DNA from 2 places in the Cupriavidus sp. 2TAF22 genome. Region 2 is predicted to be linked to the other one. Evidence: predicted binding sites of a transcription regulator. Region 2 holds the regulator's gene; the other holds the start of a gene.

Region 1 (4,555 bases), on a different contig from region 2:
GGTGGAGAGGATCAGGTAGTCCTCGTCGCGCAGCGGCACGCCGGATTCGTCGCTGGAGGCGTCGGGCGGGTCGAGCGTGAGTTCGGTCAGGAAACGCTCGCGCGAGGCGTAGGTGGCGGCGATGCGTTCGAGCTGCTGCAGGTCGGCGGCGCGCGCGTGGGCGTCGTCGTGCATGCGCTCCAGGTGCGGCTGGTACCAGGCCACCACCTGCTCGAAGGCCGATGGCCACGGCGCGGCCGGCGCCATCAGGCTGCGCGCCAGCGCGACGAACTGCGGCCAGGCCTCGGCCGCCGCCGGGGGCGCCTCGAACGATTCGAGCGCGAACAGCGGCCCGGTTGCGACATCGATGGCGTCGAGCACGCGCGCGGCGGTCTTGGGGCCCACGCCCGGCATCAGCTGCAGGACGCGGAAACCCGCCATGCGGTCGCGCGGATTCTCCATCCAGCGCACCACCGCCAGCACATCCTTGACATGGGTCGATTCCAGGAATTTCAGGCCGCCGAATTTCACGAAGGGAATATTGCGGCGGACCAGCTCGATCTCCAGCTGCACGCTGTGGTCGGCGGCGCGGAACAGCACGGCCTGCGCGATCAGCGCCAGCCCGGCTTCGCGCCGCGCCAGGATCTGCTCGGCGACGTAGCGGGCCTGGTCGGCCTCGTCGTTGACCACCACGATGTCCGGCTTTTCGGCCGAGCCGCGGTCTGACCACAGGTCCTTGGTGAAGCGCTCGGCCGCCAGGCCGATCACCGCGTTGGCGGCAGCCAGGATGGGCTGCGTGGAGCGGTAGTTCTGCGACAGCGTGACCATGTCCGCCGCCGGCGAGAACTGCGTGGGGAAGTCGAGGATATTGCGCACCGTGGCGCCGCGGAAGGCGTAGATGGACTGGGCATCGTCGCCCACCACGGTGAGGCCGCGGCCGTCGGGCTTGAGCGCCAGCAGGATGGTGGCCTGCAGCGCGTTGGTGTCCTGGTATTCGTCGACCAGCACGTGATCGAAGCGCGCGCCCATGTCCTGCGCCAGCGCCGGTTCGCCCAGCGCCTGGGCCCAGTAGAGCAGCAGGTCGTCGTAGTCCAGCACGTGCTGCTTCTGCTTGGCCTCCACGTAGCCGGCGAACAGGCCGCGCAATGCATCCGCCCACATGGCGTAGCGCGGAAACCATTGCTTGAGCACGTCGTCGAGCGGGGCCTGCGTATTGACCGCGCGCGAGTAGATCGCCAGGCAGGTCTCCTTGCGTGGGAAGCGCGAGGCCTGCGCCGACAGGCCGAGATCGTGCCGTACCATGTTCATCAGGTCGGCGGCGTCGCCGCGGTCGCTGATGGTGAAGCTGGGCGACAGGCCGAGCGTCTCGGCGTACTCGCGCAGCAGGCGCGCGCCGATGGCGTGGAAGGTGCCGGACCAGTGCAGCGCGGCGCGCCCCGCGCCGGATGCCCGGTTGCCGAGCGCCTGGTCGACGATGCGCTCGACGCGCCGCCCCATCTCGGCGGCGGCGCGCCGCGAGAACGTCAGCAGCAGGATGCGGCGCGGATCGGCGCCGCCCAGCACCAGGTGCGCCACGCGGTGCGCCAGGGTATTGGTCTTGCCCGACCCGGCGCCGGCGATGACCAGCAGCGGCGCGGCCGCCTCGTGCGTCACGGCGGCGCACTGCTCGGGGTTCAGGCTGGCGAGATAGGCGGGCGTGGCCTGGGCAGGCGGCACGGCGGAAAGTGCGTCGCCGGGCGCGGAATCCAGCAAGGCAGGGGAAGAATCGAGTAACACGGCAGGGGCCTCAGGAATGCGGGCGCGCATGTGCGCTGCCGTGCATGGGCGGGGGAAAGCTGCCGGTAACTGTATATCTATACAGGCCAGGCGTGCAAGCCGGGGCGTTGCGTGCCTGGCCTTGCCATCGGGTATGTGGCTGGAAAGGCTTGCGGAAAAGGTGGCTCGGGCTCTGGCGCTGGCCGGGCGGTCCCGGTCAGGCGGCCTTGGCCAGGGCGCCGTCGAGCAGCTTGTGCAGCGCGTCCCACTCGGGCTCGCCCACGTAGCGCTTGAGGATATGGCCGTCCTTGTCGATCACGAAGGTGGTCGGCGTCAGCTGCACTTCGCCGAACGCCTTGGCCGCCGCGCCATCGGAGTCCATCGCCACCTTGAACGGCAGCTTGCGGGTCTGCGCATAGTTCATCACGTACATCGGCGGGTCGTAGCTCATCGCCACGGCCACGAACTCCAGGCCCTTGTCCTTGAACTTGTCGTAGGTGCGGACCATTTCCGGCATCTCCTTGACGCAGGTGACGCAGCTGGTGGCCCAGAAGTTGACCAGGTAGACCTTGCCCTTGAGATCGGCGGTACTCACCTTTTCACCGGACAGCAGGGTGAAGGTGGCAGGCGGCGCCGCGTTGGCCGGCGCGATGGCGCGATAGCCGAACCAGCCGAGCACGGCGGCCAGCAGCACGCCCGCGATGACGGGCCAGAGCTTGCGCTGGGAGGAAGGCGAGGGGGAAGCCGAGGTCGTCATGATGCGTGCCGACAGGTCAGGGACAAGCTCTCATTCTACTGCCGCCGCCGATGCGCTGCCGGAGGCAATTCCGGCGCCGTCAAGGGTGCGGCGATTGGCCGCAGGAATCCGCGCGGCCCGGCCCGGACCGCGGCTCACCGCGGCGTCGCTGCCAGGGCAGAGCGGGCCTGGTCCAGCGCCTGTTCCAGGTAGGCGCCGTAGAAGTCAGGCTGCAGGCCGCGCAGCGGCGTGGCCAGCGAGCGGCCGCGTGCATCGAGGAAGAGCACCGTAGGCGCCACCGCCACATTGCGGCTGCGTGCCCATTCGCGCGCGGTGGTCATGGTGCCGTCCGCGTTGCGCAGGGGCGCATTCGAGGTCATGTCGATTTCCCGCGCGACGATCTCGCCGCTGGCGGCTTGCGGGCCGAGATAGTTGCGGCGCACGGTCTCGCAGTAGACGCAGTCGGGCAGGGTGACCAGCACGACCAGCGGCTCGCCCCTGCTGGCGGCCGCCGCGGCCTGGGCGGCGAGGTCCGTGGCAGGCGGCAGGTGCGTGGAGGCGGCCATCGCCGCGGTGCCGATGGCAAGCAGGACTGCGCCCAGCATCGCGGCGCGCGCGGCCAGCCGCGCACGCGTCCTTGGCGATGGCGGCGCCGGTGGCAAGGTTTGCAAAGAGCGTGGCATGGGTTGGGCAATGAATGCGCGCTGGCGCGCGGGTTCCCCGATAATAGCGGCTTCTGCCCGAACCCGAGGCGCCGTGCCGGCATGCCTTGGGGTGCGGGACCGCACATTCCCGGGCAGGGTTCGCAGGACCGCTGCCAGGCTTTCAGCCCCCCCGACTGCCGCGATGCCACACGCCTGGTTTTCCCGTTTTTCGTCGCCCTCGCTCGCCGGGCTTGTTGCGATCGCGGCCATCTGTGCGCTGGCTGCCTGCTCGCCGCGCTATGACTGGCGCACCATCCAGTCCAACGACGGGGCCTATGCCGCGCTCTATCCGGGCAAGCCGAGCGGCGCCGCGCGCGAGGTGTCGATTGCCGGGCGCAAGCTGCCGATGACGATGGAGGCGGCGCGGGTCGACGAGACCCTGTTCGCCGTGGGCGTGGTGACCTTGCCGGCTGACGATGCCGCCATGCGGCAGGCTGCGCTGGCATCGATGCAGGCCGGGCTGCTCGGCAATCTCGGGCCGCATCCGGCCGATGCGGTCAAGACCCGCCAGGTGACGGTGATGTCCGCCGCCACGCCGGCGGTGGCGCTGGAGGGCGTGGAGGTGCAGGTGGCGGCAGTGTCGCCGCAGGACAAGTCGGCGCGCAGGCTGACGGCAAGGCTGGTGGCCTCGGGCGTGCATGTCTACCAGGCGGTGGTGCTGGAAGCGGGCGACGCGGCGCGCGACCAGCGCCAGGCCGAGCAGGTCGATCAGTTCCTCACCAGCTTCCATCCGTTTTGAGCTGCGCCGGGCCGGTTGTGCCCCATGCCGCGCGCGGGGCCGATGAGATAACGTTTGCAAGCGCCCGTGCGGGCGCGATTCTGGATTCTATTCAAGGAGTGATGTCATGCGTCTGGAAGTCTGGCTGGCCTATTTCGCAGCTTGTTGGGTGATTGCCGTGTCGCCGGGTTCGGGGGCCGTGCTGTCGATGAGCCATGGCCTGTCCTACGGGCTGCGCAAGACCACCACCACCATCTTCGGCCTGCAGACCGGGCTGGTGATCATCCTGCTGGTGGCGGGCGGCGGGCTGGGCGCGCTGCTGCTTGCCTCCGAACACGCCTTTGTCGTGGTCAAGACGGTCGGCGCGCTATATCTGGTCTACCTGGGCGTGCAGCAGTGGCGCGCGCGCGTGGAAGACGGCCCGGCCGCCGCGGACCAGGGCGACGAAGCCGGCGCGCCGCGCGTGGCCGCCCTGAGCCCGCGCCGCCGCTTTGCCACCGGCCTGCTGACCAATGTCACCAACCCCAAGGGGATCATCTTCATGGTCGCGGTGCTGCCGCAGTTCATCGATCCCAATCACCCGCTGGCGCCCCAGCTCGCGATCCTCGCCGCGACCATGTGCGGCGTGGACCTGGTGGTGATGCACGGCTACGCGCTGCTCGC
Region 2 (4,555 bases):
CTGCACGGTCAGGCCGTTCAGCTTTTCGCCTTCGGCTTGCGCAGCGGCCAGCTTCTCGGCGGCGGCCTTTTCCAGCTCGGCGCGCTTGACTTCGAACTCGCTGATGGCGGTCTGGGTCGCACGGCGGGCCTTCTTGTTCGGGATCAGGAAGTTACGGGCGTAGCCGTCCTTCACGCGAACGATGTCACCCAGGTTGCCCAGGTTGATGACTTTTTCCAGCAGAATGATTTGCATCGTGTTTTCTCCTTGACGGACCTAGGGCCGATCAGTTCTTGTGCAGGTCGGTGTAGGGCATCAGCGCGAGGAAACGCGCGCGCTTGATGGCCGTATCGAGCTGACGCTGATAGTGAGCCTTGGTACCGGTCAGGCGGGCCGGCGTGATCTTGCCGTTGTCGCCGATGAAATCCTTCAGGGTGTCCAGATCCTTGTAGTCGATCTGTTCCACGCCAGCCACGGTGAAGCGGCAGAAGCGCTTGCGCTTGAACAGCGGGTTCTGCTGTTGGAAGCGCTTCTTGTTCTTGTTGTCACGTTTGACGAATGCCATGATTCAATCCTTTTCGAATGCTTTACATCCAGTGATGTGAAAGACGAGAGCCTTGCTGTTGCGGTGCTTGCGAGCGAGGAATCCTTCGCAGTCGAGCATCGCGCCGAGCGGGGTACGCTCGAGCCGTTGCCCAACCTGGCCGATTCCCATGGCGGCGATGGCAAATTCCACCTGCCTGGGCGTTTGCGCCTCGACGGTCTGGCCCGCGTACTGCAAGATGCAGTTGACGACGGGGACGCCTGCCGGGGTGTAGCGCAAGGCATCGCGTTCGGCGAGGGTTGCGCAGAGCCTTAACTGGTTCAACGCTGCCTCCCTTCCCGATGCCTGTACCCATGCCCGCCCGCGCCGCCGCGACGCCTCACGTACTCAGCGTCTGCGGCAACCGCAACGGTCCGCACTTACGCGGCCGGGGCTTCGCTGGTCTGTTGCGCGGCCTTGCGGGCTTCTTCGCGCTGCACTTCCTTCATCATCGGGGACGGTGCGGTTTCGGCCTTCTTGGTCTGAACGATGAGGTGGCGCAGCACCGCGTCGTTGAACTTGAACGCGTGTTCGAGTTCAGCCAGGGTTTCCTTGCCGCATTCGATGTTCAGGCAAACGTAGTGAGCCTTGGCCAGCTTCTGGATCATGTAGGCCATCTGACGGCGGCCCCAGTCTTCCACGCGGTGGATCTGGCCTTCCTGCGACGTGACCAGCGTCTTGTAACGCTCGATCATGGCCGGAACTTGTTCACTCTGGTCCGGATGGACGATAAATACGATTTCGTAATGACGCATTGACGCTCCTTTTGGATAAGCCACCCGGGCGCCATGTCCGGTGCGGCAAGGTTGGATAGCCTTAAAGTATAGCGCGCTTTCGCCTTACTCGGCAAGTCGCTTCAACTCCCCGCGAACAGCGCCTGCAGCGCGACCGGATCGGACGCCAGCGCGGGAGTCCCCGCCAGGGCAAACAGCAGGAGCACGCGTGCCTTATAAGGATTCAGGTTGCCGGCCGCAACGAAAACACCGGACGCCGGCCGCGGCGCCACCGGAATCGCCACATGACCCGCACCGGTGCGCGAACTGCGCACGACCGCCACGCCGGCCGCGGCCGCCTCGGCCAATGCCTCGGCCAGCGACTGGTGGATCGAGCCGTTGCCCGCGGCCGCCACGACAAGACCGTTCACGCCCGCCCCGACCAGCGCGTCGACGACCACCCGGCCCGGCTCCGCATAGCTGGCGAGAATCTCCACCTTGGGCCAGGCCTGCGGCATCGGCATGGCCGCGGCCGGCAACCGCGCCGGGGCGCGCGTGAAGCCCACGAAGTCATCCTGCACATAACCGACCGGCCCGCCCGCTGGCGAAGCGAAGGCGTTCACTGCCGACGTGTGCGCCTTCACAACGTCGCGCGCGGCGTGGATCTCCTGGTTGATGACCAGCAGCACGCCCTTCCCCACCGCCTGCGCGTGGCTGGCCACACGCACGGCGTCGAGCAGGTTCAGCGGCCCGTCGGCCGACAACGAGGTCGAAGGCCGCATGGCCGCGGTCAGCACGATGGGCAGCCCGACGGGACAAGCGAGGTGCAACACCATCGCCGTCTCTTCGAGCGTGTCGGTGCCGTGCGTCACGACAATGCCGGCAACGTCGGGTTGCGCGGACCAGAAGCGGATGCGCTCGACCAGCCTCGACCAGAGCGCGAACGACATGTCCTTGCTATCTACCTGGGCGACCTGCTCGGCCTCGATGCGGGCCACACTGCCGAGCGCCGGCACCGCGCCAAGCAAGGACGCCACCGGCACCGTGGCCGCCTGGTATTTGGCGCTACTGGCCGGATTGGAGGAGGAACCTGCGATGGTGCCGCCGGTGGCGAGCACGACGACGCGACGCAATAGGGACATGGCGGGGGACGTGTTGGAATCCGGATTCAAAAGACACGAAATCAGCGATTTGCGTGCCGCGGATTGTAACTCGCTTACCGCCCCACACTTGCGACCAGCACAACCCGCCTGGCGTGCGACAAAGCGCCTGTCGATGAGCAGCCTCCCAAAATTCCGCTTGCACTTCACTCGATACTGTATAAAATCACAGCATACTGTTTAAACATACAGTGCTTTCACATACGGCGACCATGGCGACCCTGACACCGCGACAGCAGCAGATTTTCGACCTGATTCGCAGCACCCTCCAGCACACCGGCTTCCCGCCCACCCGTGCCGAGATCGCCGCCAAGTTCGGCTTCTCCTCGCCCAACGCCGCAGAAGAACATCTGCGCGCCCTGGCACGAAAAGGCGTGATCGAACTCACGCCTGGCGCGTCGCGCGGCATTCGCCTCAAGGTATGGCGCAGCGACTCGGAACTGCCCGACCAGTTCTCCCTCCCCATGGCCGGCGTGATGCAACTGACGCTGCCGCTGGTCGGGCGTGTCGCCGCAGGTAGCCCAATCCTTGCGGCCGAGCATATCGACCGCCAGTATCAGGTCGATGCCTCGGTATTCGAAGTCCAGCCCGACTACCTCCTTCGCGTCCGCGGCCTGAGCATGCGCGACGCCGGCATCCTCGACGGCGACCTACTCGCCGTCAAACGCGCCAGCGAAGCCGCCAACGGCAAGATCGTCGTAGCCCGCCTCGGCGACGACGTCACTGTCAAACGCCTCAACCGACGGGGCGACACCATCGAACTGATCGCAGAGAACCCCGACTTCGCCAGCATCATCGTTGAGCCCGGCCGCGAAGAGTTCTCGCTCGAAGGCATTGCCGTCGGCCTGATTCGTACCGGCGCCTTCTGACGATTCAACAAGTGCGGCTGGAGCGGGCCTGCCCCGCATCAAGCTGCACCCGTTTGTGCCAACGCCACCCGCGCCGCGGGTGCCGCCAACTGTTGTTGCAAATTACCAGGTGTAGCCATGCTGCCAGCCAACCGCTTCTCCGCCCGCCGCCCCGTCAAGCCCGTCCCGTTCCGCCAGTCCAAGGGCGTGCGTATCTATCAGGGCGCGCAACGCCGCACCATGGTCGGCAGCATGGCAGCCATCTGCCGCATGCTCGAACTGGAAGATCTCCCCAAGCTCTCCGCGTGAAATCGCGTTGCGTATCCCTCGATTCAACGGCGCCCTGGCATCACGAAAAAATTTGAGCGAAGTACTAGCCATCCGCGAATGAAGTTTGTATAATCTTGTTTTTCGTCGATCAGCACTCAGCTGAAAGACTACGACGGTGGCTGTAGCTCAGTTGGTAGAGTCCAGGATTGTGATTCCTGTCGTCGTGGGTTCGAGTCCCATCAGCCACCCCAGAATTGCATTGCAAAAACAGCGAGCTGCGAAGCTCGCTGTTTTTGTTTGTGGGTCTGTTATTTGTCTCAGGCCCGATCGCAAGCCGATTCCGGCGCCCTCTCCCCTCCCCATTTCGTCTACGCACTCGCGTTATTTGCCTGGCTCAACGAGGCAATAGCGGTATTCTGACGACGCCGTATGCTCCATGCGCGCGGCAAATGCGCGACGTATCTGCTTTCTCGCTACCCACCCGGGAGATCTGGATATGGCTGGCTCGAGCCTGCTTCTGCTGATCGACGACATCACTACCATGCTTGACGACGTGGCGGCCTTGAGCAAATTGGCCGCCAAGAAGACCGCGGGCGTGCTCGGCGACGATCTCGCCCTCAATGCCCAGCAGGTCAGCGGTGTCAACGCTGAACGCGAGTTGCCGGTGGTTTGGGCTGTTGCGAAGGGATCCCTGCGCAACAAGGCCATCTTGGTACCATCCGCGCTGGCCATCAGTGCCGTCATCCCGTGGGCGATCGTGCCGCTGCTGATGGCCGGCGGCGCCTTCCTCTGCTACGAGGGTTTCGAAAAGATTGCGCACGGCTTCATGCATCAGGACGGGCAGGAGACAGCAGCAAGCCCGGCGCCGGAGACGGCGGACCCCACCGCTCTCGAAAGGTCGAAGATCCGCGGCGCAGTGCGTACGGATTTCATCTTGTCGGCTGAAATCATCGTCATTTCCCTCGGCACCGTTTCGAGCGCCGCGTTCGGGACGCAGGTTGC

What was found. The regulator LexA, encoded in region 2, represses DNA repair genes until DNA is damaged. The targets are predictions, from matches to a motif close to ACTGTATNNNNATACAGT.
Region 1: a site for LexA is predicted at 1,824-1,841, ahead of AB4Z48_RS10085 (ATP-dependent helicase). Genes of this name have one in related genera too.

The regions. Positions count from the first base shown of each region.
Region 1 covers NZ_JBFRFX010000006.1:220,342-224,896, reverse strand. Annotated here, with positions in the region: gene AB4Z48_RS10085 (ATP-dependent helicase) at 1-1,785, opposite strand, end outside; gene AB4Z48_RS10080 (TlpA disulfide reductase family protein) at 1,952-2,491, opposite strand; gene AB4Z48_RS10075 (thioredoxin fold domain-containing protein) at 2,626-3,075, opposite strand; gene AB4Z48_RS10070 (hypothetical protein) at 3,317-3,913, shown strand; gene AB4Z48_RS10065 (LysE family transporter) at 4,020-4,555, shown strand, end outside.
Region 2 covers NZ_JBFRFX010000005.1:665-5,219, reverse strand. Annotated here, with positions in the region: gene rplI (50S ribosomal protein L9) at 1-234, opposite strand, end outside; gene rpsR (30S ribosomal protein S18) at 266-544, opposite strand; gene priB (primosomal replication protein N) at 548-847, opposite strand; gene rpsF (30S ribosomal protein S6) at 943-1,317, opposite strand; gene AB4Z48_RS07780 (asparaginase) at 1,419-2,417, opposite strand; gene lexA (transcriptional repressor LexA) at 2,648-3,304, shown strand; gene AB4Z48_RS07770 (hypothetical protein) at 3,422-3,592, shown strand; tRNA gene AB4Z48_RS07765 (tRNA-His) at 3,729-3,804, shown strand; gene AB4Z48_RS07760 (DUF808 domain-containing protein) at 4,050-4,555, shown strand, end outside.